DNA from 2 places in the Sphingobacterium sp. UBA7038 genome. Region 2 is predicted to be linked to the other one. Evidence: riboswitches for the same ligand, from Rfam matches in the RefSeq annotation. Region 2 holds a riboswitch; the other holds the start of a gene.

Region 1 (7,435 bases), on a different contig from region 2:
CTGATATTGTATTCTCCATGCTCAGCAATGATGAAGCTGTCAGTGAAGTGTATGAAAAAATCCTTCAAGGAGATATCAAGGGCAAATTATTTGTCGATATGAGTACCATATCCCGTGAACTCACCCTGTCTATCGCATCCAAACTCAAAGAAAAAGGAGCCGCATTTATAGATGCACCTGTGGCCGGCAGTACCAAGCCCGCGGCAGAGGGCACCCTGATTATTATGGTCGGTGGTGAACAGGAGGATCTTCATCGCGCCCGGCCATACCTCGAGCAGATGGGCAAGTCGATCAAACATGTTGGCGAAAATGGCCAGGGAATTGCCGCCAAACTTGCGATCAACTATTTTCTTTCAACGATTTATCAAGGTCTCGCAGAGACGATCTTATTTTCAGATAAACTGGGAATTCAACGGAGTGATATGCTCGAAATCATCAATGATAGTGCCAGTGGCAGTGGCGCAATAAAAGTCAAAACGCCTTTACTGGTGGAAGAAAACTACAGTCCTGCTTTCGCGCTAGATCTTATGCTGAAAGATATTCGACTGGCGCAACAAGCCGGTGCCGAATATCCCCTCCTCAAGACATTACTCGATACCTACGGGAAAGCACACGACCAAGGTCTCGGACAACTCGATGTTATTGGTATTATTGAATCTATAAAGTCGTAACTTCAGGTTGACGACAGCGGAAAAAATGTACATTGAAAATTATATTTAGTTGAGATGGACTCCAAATTAGGTTCATTTCTGATCACACAAAATAATGAGCGGAACAAATTATTTACAGATGAAAACAGTTATGACACTATTGATGCTTACTATGGTCACGATGACTACGCAGGCCCAACAATTAAAACAGGTTTCTTACCAGGATGGTGAACAAAAACTCAACGGCATGGTAACCGCCAATAGGGCAAAAAAAGGCCCTGCTGTCTTAATTCTTCCTGCGTGGAAGGGAATTGACAACGAAGCGAAACAAGCGGCATTGCTTCTTGAAAAAGAAGGTTACATCGCGTTCATTGCCGACATCTACGGTGAGGGAAATATTCCTGCGGACAACACCGCAGCTTCGAAAATTGCAGGCCACTACAAGACGGACTATAAAGCTTATCAGCATCGCATCAAGCTCGCATTAGAACAACTGAAAAAAGAAGGCGCAGATCCGACAAAAATTGCGATCATTGGCTATTGCTTTGGAGGTTCAGGAGCATTAGAAGCGGCTAGAGCCGGCTTCCCCATCAATGCCGTGATCAGTATCCACGGAGGCCTATCCAAAGCTGCCGATAGACCCAATGGTTCCATTAAAACAAAAGTACTCATTGAGCACCCTGCAGCCGATAAGAGTGTATCAAAAGAAGATTACGATGGGTTGGTCAAGGAATTAAATGAAGGAAAAGCAGACTGGCAAATAATTACCTACGCAAATTCTGGACATACGTTTACGAATCCCGAGTCAGCGGAATACAATCCCGTGATGGCCAAACGTGCCTGGGAGCACACCTTATTATTTTTGAAAGAAGTATTAAATTAAATAGCAAAGTCAGCAACAGCAATATCGACCCAAATGAATTATAACGCGAAACTGCACATTTATCCGATTATCATTCAGTTGTTGATATTGCTGTTTTATAGTCCCATTGCAGCATCGCAAACAGTAAAATCGTTAACAATAGCTAGCCCTACACAGGCAGTTCTGTTTGTAACCAATGAGTCCGATAAATCAACTGATTTTATCATGCGTTTACACGAAAAAAATGCTGCTGCGATTTTCAAGCAAGTACCTTTTAGCACAACAAAGTTACTGGTCACAAAAACCGATGCAAAAAAACTTACATTTAGCGTTAAAAATCAACAATGGACCATCGATGTATTGTCATTGAAACAACGTCATGCCATGATCTTGTTTGATGGCTTAGGCAAACCCAAGATCATATACGATAGTAATACCTATCTGGCAGCAGCCAAATCCATATTAAGCAACAGCACACAAGTTGCGTCAAAGAATCCTTCGTCACAATATAATGCCCAACATTTCTTTGACTCCATTGCACAAGTGCAATTTATTCCATCCAGGCAATATGCAGCGGCTATTATCGCCAATACAGCTCTCCCTCTTTACTACAGTCAGCGTAAAAATCAATGTGACGGCACGTATGTCATGCAGCAGTTTTCCGATGAAAATGAGGTGGAAACTGGAGCAATTGTGACGACTGTATATGAAGAAGGCAAAGAGCTCACATCCAACAATCTTTCCGGCGGAAATAATTATTTCAGCAAAAGATGCTATAATCAGTTCGGACTTATCGACTCCATACAGTACCTTCAAAACAGCAAATGGAGCAACAGCACCATTTACCGTTATCTCCCAAACGCCATTGTTTCCTACGATCCAACATTACAAACAGCGACAATAGACCACTTGAACAGCAAACTCCAGGTTGTAAAAAGTGAATCCATTCATTTTTTATACCAACGGATAGATTGGACCATTTACAGTTATGACAAACAGAATCGCATGAGTGAAGAGCTGTCGGGCAGAAATGATCAAAGGGAAAGTCGGGTCCGTTATGCGTATAGCGATCCGAAAACAAGTGATTATATACTACGCCAAACCTTCGATCAAAATGACCAACTCACAGCGGAAATCAAGCGATCCTACCGGGCCAACGAAACAGTTGATGAATTCTACTTCAAGGGGGTATTGCAACAAAAATCAATTGTAAAAGATTTGGGAAACTGTACGTATGAAAACCTGAACTATAACGGGCATGGGAAGCTCACGGGCAAATACGTACAAACAAGAAAACAGCTATAGACATAGAGCGAAAAGCCAGTATACACCCGATGGAACAAAAGTTCTACCCCCTATACAGTAAAAACACAGGACAAAATCAAAAAAAGCGGCAAAAGATACATTTCTGCATTAATTTTGATAGCGATAAATAAACATCGTATTGAAAAAAAGAAAATTGATCAGTCAACAGCACCCCTTGCTCTATTTTTTTGCAGTATGGGTAAGAAGAATGCAGCGAAAAGCCGTCTGGCTATTTGACGACAAAAAATACAGCAAAGTTAAATCAGCTGAAAAACTTCCCTTTCGTATTAAAAAGCATCAGTCTGTATTATTAAAAAAGCTGGGCGAAAATAATATGCAATTGCAGATCAACAAAGTGACCAACCTGAAAATTGCAGCAGCACAGATCAATAGCATTCTGATCAGACCGAAGGAAACCTTTTCATTTTGTAAACTCGTGGGGCTCCCCACCGTAAAGAAAGGGTATCTGCCCGGCATGGAGTTATCCTTCGGTGAAGCAAGGGCGGGTATTGGCGGTGGAATCTGTCAAATATCCAATCTCATCCATTGGCTTGTTATCCATAGTCCACTCACCGTCAGCGAACGTTATCATCACTCCTTTGATCCTTTTCCTGACGATGGTCGTGTTTTGCCATTCGGCAGTGGGGCTACCGTATTTTATAACTACCGTGATTATCAATTCACCAACAACACGCCTTACACCTTCCAGATCAACCTCTGGTTTACAGAGAAATGTTTAGAGGGCGAATTGAGGATCGATCAGGAGCTGGATTTTGCATACCATGTCGTTGAAAAAGAACATCAATTTCTTAAAATAGACAATCAGTTCTTTCGTAAAAATGAGATTTGGCGCGAGAAGTTTTTAAAATTTCAGGGTGGAAAGATTTTAGAAACAGAACTTTTGACCAAAAATTTTGCCCGGGTTACTTATACCCCTGTTGAATATATTGAAATTAGTGCCGATCAAAATCCGGCCTATTAATTTAACAAGCTAAGTGATCGAAAAATGACGGATATGAAAAGTCCTCTTTTTTGTTTAAATTTGGTCTGGCTTTGGGGGTATTCTGTATAGAATTGAGATAGTCCCTTTGAACCTGATTCGGTTTATACCGGCGTAGGGAAAAGCAAAAATCCACTGTACAGCATACTCCTTTACTGCGCAGTCTATCGCTCTTCTTCCCTCCAAGGCTACACCGTACATCTTAGCATATGTAAAAAGAATGGAAGATTCAATTATCAATTTATTAGCGCAGCTGAGGGTCGAAAAACCCCTTGTACACAACATCACAAACCTAGTCGTGATGAACAATACGGCCAACGCACTGTTAGCCCTAGGAGCGTCCCCCGTAATGGTACACAGTCCTTTAGAAGTACGCGAAGTTGTCGATATTGCGCAAGCTCTTGTTATTAATATCGGCACCTTGAGTGAAGATACAGCCGAAGCTATGCTGGTTGCTACCGAACATGCCAATACCATTGGACGGCCATGGGTACTTGATCCTGTTGGTGCTGGGATATCAGCATTCCGCAATGATTTATTAGCCAATCTACTGGATCTCAAACCAACGGTTATTCGTGGAAATGCATCAGAAATCATGACGCTGTACAATTTCAACCAACCGAACACAAAAGGAGTCGACAGCACGACAGCGAGTAAAGATGCGCTCCGATTTGGCCAATTATTGCAAGAGCAAACCGGTTCCATTATCTGTATTTCTGGAGAAGTAGACTATATCCTTTCACAGCAATACCGGGTTGAAGTTTTTAATGGCAACCCTTTAATGACACAGGTAACTGGACTTGGCTGTAGTGCTACTGCACTTATTGGTGCATTTCTAGGTGTTACAGACCAATATGTTGAAGCAGCTGTTGCCGGCGTTTCCATTTTGAGCTTGGCGGGAGAACTCGCAGCCCAAACAGCAGCTGGCCCGGGTACCCTGCAATTGAATCTCTATGATGAACTCTATAAGCTCAATGCAGAACGTCTAAAATCAAAGCTCAAGATCAAATGTTATGCGCATTAATCCGCTTTTTCCCTACCCTTTATATTTGGTAATTTCTGAGCGGGACTGTTATCCTCAACATTGGCTCAATGTCGCCGAAGAAGCCATCATTGGTGGAGTCGATCTTATTCAATTACGCGAAAAAGCTGACGATCCCGCTACATTTTTGGATAAAGCCATGCGTTTGAAAAAACTGACCGATCGTTATGGTATTCCGCTCGTGATCAATGATGCCGTAGCAATCGCTGCAAAAATCGAGGCATGGGGAGTACATGTGGGTCAAAATGATTTGCAGCCGCTCCCTATTCGCGAAAAATATGGCGATAAATTAAACATAGGCTGGTCCATAGAAGATATGCAGCAGCTGGAAAGTCCACAAATGTACGCTGTCGACCACCTTGGTGTAAGTCCCATTTTTTCTACGAGAACAAAAATGGATACGATTACTGAATGGGGAATTGCAGGTTTAAAACAACTTCGGAATAAGACGGAAAAACCATTGATCGCTATCGGAAGGATGAACTTACAAACTGCAGAAGAGACCTGGAATGCCGGTGCAGACTCCATTGCAGTCGTTTCGGCCATATGCCAAAGTCAAGATCCCAGAGCTGCCAGTGCACAACTAAAAGAACTATTAAAATGACAAAAGATAAAAAATACCGCGTCCCTACCGTACTCAGCATTGCGGGGTTCGATGGTAGCGGTGGTGCAGGTATACAAGCAGATACCAAAACCATATCTGCATTAGGTTGTTATGCCATGAATGTGTTAACTGCCTTACCCGTTCAGAACACACAAGGTGTAAGACGTATTTATGACATTCCTACAGCAGCCGTCCAGGACCAATTAGATGCTATTTTTGACGACATCTATCCCGATGCAATTAAAATAGGCATGGTACACCATATTGAACTTGTGGAGCTTATTAGCAGCTATTTAAAAGAATATAAAGGGCCTATCGTATTTGATCCAGTCATGGTCTCGACCAGCGGGCACAAGCTCATTCACGATGATACAATTCAGGCCTGCATTGAACTTCTTTTTCCTTTGGCAACGCTGATTACACCAAATTTAGACGAGGTAAGTGTTTTAGTAGACGAAGTTATTGACGATGTCGAGAGGATGAAAAAAGCGGGAAATAGCCTACTGGCGAAAGGTTGTCAATCCGTTTTGATTAAAGGCGGGCATCTCCAAAGTCAAGAATTAACATCCCTATTGTTCCAGCACAAGAATCCACCAATTGAATTCAAATCTCAAAAAATTAACAGCAAAAATACACATGGTTCCGGTTGTTCGCTTTCTTCAGCAATTGCGAGCCATTTGGCACAAGGCGTTGGTCTCGATAGCGCGGTTGAATTCGCATTGGCCTATATACACGCAGCAATAGCTGGTAGCAAAGACCTCATCATTGGCAAAGGAAATGGGCCATTAAATCACTTCCACAATCCGATTAAACTTATTCAATATGAACTGGACTGATCATGCCTGGGATTCAATAACATCAATTTATTCAGATATACTCACTATGCCGTTTATTGTTCAGCTTAGTGATGGTAGTCTTCCCCTGGATAAATTTCAATTTTACATGCAGCAGGATGCTTTCTATTTAGAAGAATTTGGCCGTGTGCTCGCCTTTATAGGTGCAAAAAGTACGGATAACCAACAAGCATTGGACTATTTCGAATTTGGTCGCAATGCGCTACTTGTTGAACGGGCATTACACGAAAATTACTTTCGGGAATTTGGTTTAAGTCCTGCCGACAAGAGCAACAAAATCGAACCAACCTGCCATCATTATGTTCATTTTCTTAAAAGCGTAGCCGCTTTCGAGAGCATTGAGGTTGCTATGGCGGCAACACTCCCCTGTTTTTGGATTTATAAGGAGGTCGGAGATCACATTGTATCGACAGCAAATACACAGGGAAATCCCTATTCCAAATGGATAGCAACTTATAGCGGTGAGGATTTTGCACAGGGCGTTATCAAGGCGAAAAACTACGTTGACAAAATTGCAGCAGAAACTACTGCAACAAAACGGGAGAAGATGCGACAAGTATTTATAACAGCTTCCCAATTAGAGTATCAATTCTGGTTAGCAGCCTACAAACGAAGAGTCTGGTAAACAAACTATTGTCCGATACCGAACAGTTGATGTTCAAAAATGAGCATGAACGAAAATAGCACTCAGGAACAAAACTAGTGTTAATCAGTATTTTAAACGGATTTAAAGTTTTGGCATTACTATTATACTATAGGTGGCAGTTAACGATAGAGCGTATGCATAAGCACATAAGAAACGATAAAAAGGGAAATTAAAATGAAACTTTCAGTAAAAATAAATTTAAACTAATAACAGAAAAATAATGAAAAGAATCTTAACCATTGCCTTTATTTCATTTTTATATGTAGCTCAGGCACAAGAACGCGAAACACGTAAGATCACTGCTCCAGATGGCATTTCATCGGCAACTTCATTACGTGTAGATTATATTCACTCTAATCGCAACGAGGTTATTGTTGAAGCAGATAATCCCGAACATTTATCCCTTATCGAAACGACTGTAAAAAACGGTACACTGTATGTACAGTATAAAAGAAACAGTTCAATCAGAAAT
Region 2 (7,435 bases):
AATATCGTTTTTGTAAATAGGCGATGTGTGCCGCGGTGAAAAAGCTGTCCACCCGCCAGTCCTCCAGCCCAAGTAATACGCCCAGTCCGATTTTATGGATTCCCGCCCGGCCTATACGGTCAGGCGTATCCAAACGATAGTCAAAATTGGACTTTTTTCCTTTCGGATGATATTGTTTGTAAACTTCGCGATGGTAGGTTTCCTGATAGACCAATATTGCATAGACTCCGGCTGCCTGCAGTAATCGGTACTCGGATTCTTCCAATGGCTGTACTTCAATGGATATCTGTGAAAAATGAGGTTTTAAAAGCCGAATAGCATTTAGGAAATAAGTGATCTCGACAGTTTTGTTGGCTTCTCCGCTGACCAGTAAGATATGATTGATTCCCATGGCTTTAAGTGCCATTGCTTCCAGTAATAGTTCGGTGTTGCTCAGCGTTTTGCGTTTGATTTTATTGTCCATGCTAAAACCGCAATATGTACAGATGTTTTGGCACTCATTGCTCAGGTAAAGCGGGGCATAGAGCTGTATGGTTTTACCGAAACGACGTTGCGTGATTTGTTGGGTTTTTTGTGCCATTTGCTCCAGATATGGTGCTGCAGCCGGTGAGATGAGCGCTCTAAAGTCAGAGAGCGTTAAATGGTCTTTTTCTAACGCATGTTGTACATCCTGATCCGTAGCGTCATAAATCTGTGCATGGACCTCATCCCAGGAGTATTCATCGCGTATCATTTTGAAATCTGTCATAGTGAATTATCAGTCAAATAAAAATGAAGTTAGGGGGCTCGAAGCGATTGCGTGGGAGCCTATCTTTCCCAATCCGGCCTCATAAGCTTTCCGTCCAGCGATAACGGCCTCTCTGAAAGCTTCGGCCATACGTATCGGATTATTAGAGACTGCAATTGCCGTATTGACAAGCACCGCATCAGCTCCGATTTCCATGGCTTTAGCGGCATCGGAAGGCGCTCCGATTCCAGCGTCTACGACCACTGGGACATTACTTTCCTCAATAATAATTTCGAGAAAGTCCAAGGTACGCAGCCCTTTATTGCTTCCAATAGGGGCACCTAAAGGCATAACGACAGCTGTGCCTGCATTTTCTAAACGTTTACAAAGTACCGGGTCTGCGTGAATATAGGGCATGACGACGAAACCCAATTTAGCAAGTGATTCGGTTGCGCGTAAGGTTTCAATAGGATCGGGCAGCAGATAACGTGGGTCGGGATGAATTTCCAATTTCACCCAGTTTGTTTCCAGTGCTTCGCGAGCAAGTTGAGCCGCAAGTACTGCTTCTTCAGCTGTTCGTGCTCCCGAAGTATTGGGAAGCAAATGGATTGCCGCCAGATCGAGCGCGCTGATGAGGCTGTCGTCTGAGCCGGTCTGGTCGATTCGTTTGAGGGCGACGGTGACCAATTGGGAAGCCGAAGCCACAATGGCAGCGCTCATTTCCGTGAGATAACCGAATTTGCCCGTACCGAGAAATAATCTGGATTCAAATACGCGATCGGCTATATGTAAGTTGCTCATAGTAAAATTTTATTGATGGATGAAACAATGTTTGGAGTCTTGGTTACGATTCCCGAGAGTGCTACACCGTAGACGCCAATTTCTAATAGATGTTGGATATCTTCAAGTTGGCTTATACCGCCAATTGCGAATATTGGAATAGGGGTTAGGCCTTCTCGGTGGACTTGTTGGATGATGTTTTCATATCCTGCAATCCCCAGTAGGGGACTTAGTTTTTGTTTTGTCGTGGTATAGTTGAATGGCCCGAGCCCGATATAGTCACAATGTTCACTTATTCTTTGCTTTACATTGGCAAAGCTATTGGCTGTACCGCCAATTATTTTTCCTGCACCCAATAGGTGCCGGGCAGCTGCTACACTGCAGTCGTCCAGTCCCAAGTGCACCCCATCAGCGTCTACAGCCGCTGCAAGCGAAGGATGGTCATTGATGATACAGCTGGCACCAAATTCGGAACAAGCCTGCCTGATCTCTTCGGCGAGCGCATAAAGATCTTTTTCCTCGGCTTCCTTCCATCGGATCTGTATCCATTTGGCCCCAGCGTCCAGCACTTTCAGCATGTTGTTTTTTTGTTCCCTTATAGTTTTACCTTGTGAGATATATTGGAGTCTTTCCATAGTTTTTGTTTGCATGCAATAAAATTTTGAATAGGATCCCGATGTTTCCATAAAGTGCCATATAAGGCAATTCCATCTGCACCTTGCTGCATCGGAATAAGACAGTTGTTTTGGTTTATCCCTCCAAGACCGATGAGACGAACAGCAAAGTTGGCGCGTGACGGTAGTTGACCTAGTCTTGCATTATGCGTTCCATACCCCACTTTTGAGATGCTCGGAAATAATGGACTGAAAAAAGCATAGGCCCAACGTTCATCAAGGCTATTGAATTGATCAATATCATGCACAGATGTTGAACAGATTGTTGTAGGCCCCAGTTGATTTGCAGATTCATGCAGTCTACTTTTATCGTTCAGGTGGATTCGTGCAATCCCAAGCTCAGCCGATAGATGCGGATGTGAGTGTAAAACCAATCTGTCGCGGTATATAGGAGCTATAGTTTCTATATATCGCGACATTTGTAAGTCTGTAAAATGATACTTACGCAAATGCAGAATATCAAGACCTTCTTTAAACAACGCTGTTATAATCGCCTGTTCAGAACGGATTGTTTCTGCTGCTGTCAATGCAATAATCATGAATAGATCTCTTTTCCTTGTGCGATGAATTCCTGCGATTTTTCCAGCATCCCCTGGGCGGCACTATCCCTGATTTCCTGCGTTATTTTCATCGAGCAAAATTTGGGACCGCACATGGAGCAGAAGTGCGCCACTTTAGCCGCATCTGCCGGCAATGTTTCGTCATGATATTCCCGTGCGGTATCTGGATCAAGGGAAAGGTTGAATTGATCTTCCCATCTGAATTCGAATCTGGCTTTACTCAAGGCGTTATCACGATATTGTGCACCAGGGTGTCCTTTGGCTAAATCGGCCGCATGGGCAGCTAGTTTATAGGTGATTACACCATCTTTGACATCTTTTTTATTTGGTAGACCCAGGTGTTCTTTGGGGGTAACATAGCAAAGCATTGCACAGCCATACCAACCGATCATAGCCGCTCCAATGGCGGATGTGATATGGTCATAGCCTGGAGCAATATCTGTTGTTAAGGGACCTAAGGTATAAAATGGCGCTTCGTCACAACAGGCCAATTGCTTGTCCATATTCTCTTTGATCAATTGCATAGGAACATGTCCTGGCCCTTCGATCATCACCTGAACATCATGTTTCCAGGCGATTTTGGTGAGTTCGCCCAGGGTTTCGAGCTCCGCAAATTGAGCTGCATCGTTTGCATCTGCAATAGCTCCGGGGCGAAGACCGTCGCCAAGTGAAAAAGCCACATCATATTGTTTCATAATTTCGCATATTTCCTCAAAATGGGTATAGAGAAAATTTTCTTTGTGATGAAAAAGACACCATTTGGCCATGATAGAGCCGCCTCTGGAGACAATTCCAGTAACTCGGGATGCCGTGAGATGGATATAACGAAGCAATACGCCGGCGTGTATGGTAAAGTACGAAACACCCTGTTCGGCCTGTTCAATCAAGGTATCTTTGAATATTTCCCAGGTAAGATCCTCGGCCACCCCCTTTACTTTTTCGAGCGCCTGATAGATCGGTACTGTACCGATTGGGACTGGCGAGTTACGGATAATCCATTCGCGGGTTTCGTGAATATTTTTGCCAGTGGATAGATCCATGATGGTATCAGCCCCCCAACGACAGGCCCATACCGCTTTCTCAACTTCTTCCTCTATGCTTGAACTTACGGCGCTATTGCCAATATTGGCATTGATTTTAACAAGAAAGTTGCGTCCGATAATCATGGGTTCACTTTCAGGGTGATTAATATTATTGGGTATGATCGCTCTTCCGGCGGCGATTTCTTCACGGACAAATTCTGGTGTAATAGCTTTATCATGTGTTCTCGCACCAAAGTTTTGCCCCCGATGCTGATGATCCATCCCAGGGGTACTAGCTTCCAACTGCTCAATACGTTGGTTTTCCCGGATAGCAACATACTCCATTTCCGGGGTAATGATGCCTTGCTTTGCATAATGTAATTGGGTGACATTCTTGCCGGCAGAGGCTACTTTCGGTTTGTGGCTATAGGCAAATCGGAGTTCGTCCAACGTTGGATCAGAAAGTCGTTTTTGTCCATATTCAGAGCTGATGCCAGCCAACTGTATGACATCCTGACGATCCAAGATCCACTGCTCGCGAAGGCGAGGGAGTCCTTTGCGGATATCGATATGGATAGTGTCATCTGTATAAGGCCCAGAAGTATCATAGATTGTTACCGGCGGATTAATTTCGATCTGTCCATTCGTTAATTTGGTTGGGCTCAAGGAGATTTGACGCATAGCGACTTGAATAGGAAATAGTTTTCCGGCTACAAAAATTTTCTTTGCATTTGGAAAGGGGGATTGCGTAATTGTTTCAGCTGTCATTTTTTCTGTATTGTGGTGAATTACTCGGTTGATTTTTTTTGAAAGGCTAGCCGCCTTGAGATGCAGTGATTAAGATAATCTGATCATAAGGTTTAAGTGTTGTCGTACCCCAGTCCTTTTTGGGGATGACTTGGTTGTTGATGGCTACAGCCACGCCCTGGGTTTTGCCAGATAATTCCAAAAGTAACAAGCCTTCTAGTGACGTAAGTGCGGGATCGAAAAATCGAATTTGATGGTTTATTGTAAGTTCCATTCCTTAATTTTTTTTGGTAAAACTTTAGGAATGGCTACACAAAGGCGCAGCAATGCACCTTGTAGACAGCTCACTTTTCCCTACGCCAGTATGATCCGGATCAGGTTCTAAGGGTAAAATCTCAGCCTGCATGAGCAGACACCCCTAAAGTTGCGACTAATATAAGGTTATTTTTATGAAAGTTGCAAGAATTTATTTTGCTGCCTGAGGTATATCGTGCAGGAAAGTACAGGTCACCATGTGGAAAATATTTGATATATTAGATTTTTAAATCAGCTAAAACAATTTAACAATCACCAAGAATAGTATCTTTTCATGCGTAGGATTTTATTGACAATACTGTTGTGTATAACGAACAGCACTTATGCCCAACCTAAAAGCAACTGCATCGCGGTACAGTTGACATGCGAACATCTGGTCAATCCATTGGGTATCGATGCAACCCAGCCGAGACTTAGCTGGCGACTTGAGGACCAACGTAATGGTGCGGTACAACAGGCTTATCAGATCCTTTTAGGGCAAGATTCGCTGGCACTACTGAAGGAGACGAAAAATAGCTGGGATAGTGGCAAACAGCTCAGCTCGTCCATGTTAGTGACCTATAACGGCGCACAGTTAAAGCCACAGACCACGTATTTCTGGAAGGTTAAAGTATGGGATAAGGATGGTATATCAACAAGTTCTAAAATAGCATCGTTCGAAACTGGAATGATGGGAATGGACCTTTGGAAGGGAAAATGGATTAGCGACAATAAGGATATTCATGCGCGAGAAACGCCTTATTTTAGGACAGAATTTAAGATAAATAAGCCGATAAAGTCTGCACGCGCGTATATTGCCACAGCAGGGCTATATGAACTTTCCATGAATGGTCAACGCGTAGGAGACCATCGCCTGGATCCAATGTATACTCGATTCGACCGGCGTACATTATATGTCGTGACGGACGTAACCCAGCAGCTCCAACAAGGAGAGAACGCTATTGGCGTTGTTTTGGGGAATGGCTGGTATAATCACCAACCACTGGCGGTTTGGAACTTTGATAAAGCACCGTGGCGGGCCCGACCAACATTCTGTTTAGAGCTGAAAATCGTCTATACAGATGGTACAGTAGAAACTATTGTTTCAGATAAGCAGTGGAAAACAGCTTCGGGACCAATTACTTATAATAATATTTACACTGGTGAGCATTATGATGCAAGACTGGAAATACCCAACTGGGACAAACCTAAATATGATGATTCAACTTGGAAGGCTGTTCAGTATAGAAATGCGCCATCTGCACATATCGTTACCCAACAGATGGTACCGATTCGGCTCGTGAAGTCCTATAAGCCCAAATCAGTGACAAAGATAGACCAACGTACTTATGTTTTCGATATGGGCCAAAATATGGCTGGGATTACAAAAGTTAAAGTCAAAGGAGCTGCAGGGACTATGCTACGTATCAAGCACGGTGAACGATTGTCGGCAGATGGGCGTCTTGACCTGTCCAATATTGATGTTTATTATCGGGGCGATAAGGAAAAGGAGCCCTTTCAAACGGACATTCTTACCTTAAGCGGTCGTAATGATGAGTTTATGGCAAAGTTCGGTTACAAAGGATTTCGTTACGTCGAAATTAGTAGTAGTGCGGCAATTGCATTGGATAGTTCGGCTGTGACCGCTTATTTTATGCATAGTGATGTGCCCGCCATTGGACAGCTCAAGACGTCATCAGCGTTGGTCAACAAACTATGGGAAGCGACCAACAATGCCTACTTGTCCAATTTGATGGGCTATCCGACAGACTGTCCGCAGCGCGAAAAGAACGGTTGGACAGGGGATGGGCACCTTGCGATTGAAACAGCTTTGTACAATTTTGACGGGATAACAGTTTATGAAAAATGGATGGCGGATCATCGTGATGAGCAACAGGAGAACGGTGTCTTACCCGATATTATTCCAACTGGGGGATGGGGTTATGGTACAGCGAATGGTTTGGATTGGACAAGTACCATTGCCATTATTCCCTGGCAGATCTATCAGTTTTATGGAGACCCACGTGCATTAGAAGAATGCTATCTTAATATCAAACGCTATGTGGATTATGTCGACGGAATCAGCACATCTGGGTTGACAACTTTTGGGCGTGGAGACTGGGTGCCAGTGAAGTCACAGTCGAATCTGGAGTTGACCTCCTCGGTTTATTTTTATGTGGATGCGACCATCTTGGCTGCTACGGCTAAATTGTTTGGATACACAGCAGATCAACAAAAATATGAACTGCTGAGCAGAAAAATTAAGACGGCCATCAACGCTAAATTTTTAGATGCTTCCAAGGGTATTTATAGCAATGGAACACAGACTGAACTGAGTGTTCCACTCTATTGGGGTGTGGTACCTGACGAAATGAAAGCCCGGGTTGCAGCCAACCTGAATAAGAAAGTGGAAGAGGCCAACTTTCACTTAGATGTAGGAGTATTGGGTGCAAAAGCATTATTGAATGCGTTAAAAGATAACGGTTATGCAACGACAGCCTATAAGGTTGCGGTACAAGATACTTATCCGTCTTGGGGATGGTGGATTGTAAATGGCGCGACAACATTGTTGGAGAACTGGGATTTAAAAGCAACGCGTGATATTTCAGACAACCACATGATGTTTGGCGA

The links. Region 2 has a riboswitch for thiamine pyrophosphate ahead of thiS (sulfur carrier protein ThiS). Riboswitches for the same ligand answer to the same signal wherever they lie in the genome.
Region 1: it holds a riboswitch for thiamine pyrophosphate, as region 2 does, so the genes downstream of both, thiM (hydroxyethylthiazole kinase) here and thiS (sulfur carrier protein ThiS) in region 2, are expected to answer to the same signal.

What each region holds. Positions count from the first base shown of each region.
Region 1 is NZ_DLAV01000015.1:234,517-241,951, reverse strand. Features, by position in the region: gene B3H30_RS10060 (NAD(P)-dependent oxidoreductase) at 1-671, shown strand, start outside; gene B3H30_RS10055 (dienelactone hydrolase family protein) at 790-1,533, shown strand; gene B3H30_RS10050 (hypothetical protein) at 1,567-2,817, shown strand; gene B3H30_RS10045 (VanW family protein) at 2,957-3,799, shown strand; TPP riboswitch at 3,863-3,955, shown strand; gene thiM (hydroxyethylthiazole kinase) at 4,038-4,841, shown strand; gene thiE (thiamine phosphate synthase) at 4,831-5,463, shown strand; gene thiD (bifunctional hydroxymethylpyrimidine kinase/phosphomethylpyrimidine kinase) at 5,460-6,299, shown strand; gene tenA (thiaminase II) at 6,286-6,942, shown strand; gene B3H30_RS10020 (GIN domain-containing protein) at 7,184-7,435, shown strand, end outside.
Region 2 is NZ_DLAV01000020.1:58,242-65,676, reverse strand. Features, by position in the region: gene thiH (2-iminoacetate synthase ThiH) at 1-748, opposite strand, end outside; gene B3H30_RS13915 (thiazole synthase) at 758-1,528, opposite strand; gene thiE (thiamine phosphate synthase) at 1,525-2,157, opposite strand; gene B3H30_RS13905 (thiamine phosphate synthase) at 2,103-2,720, opposite strand; gene thiC (phosphomethylpyrimidine synthase ThiC) at 2,717-4,531, opposite strand; gene thiS (sulfur carrier protein ThiS) at 4,578-4,784, opposite strand; TPP riboswitch at 4,845-4,940, opposite strand; gene B3H30_RS13890 (alpha-L-rhamnosidase) at 5,100-7,435, shown strand, end outside.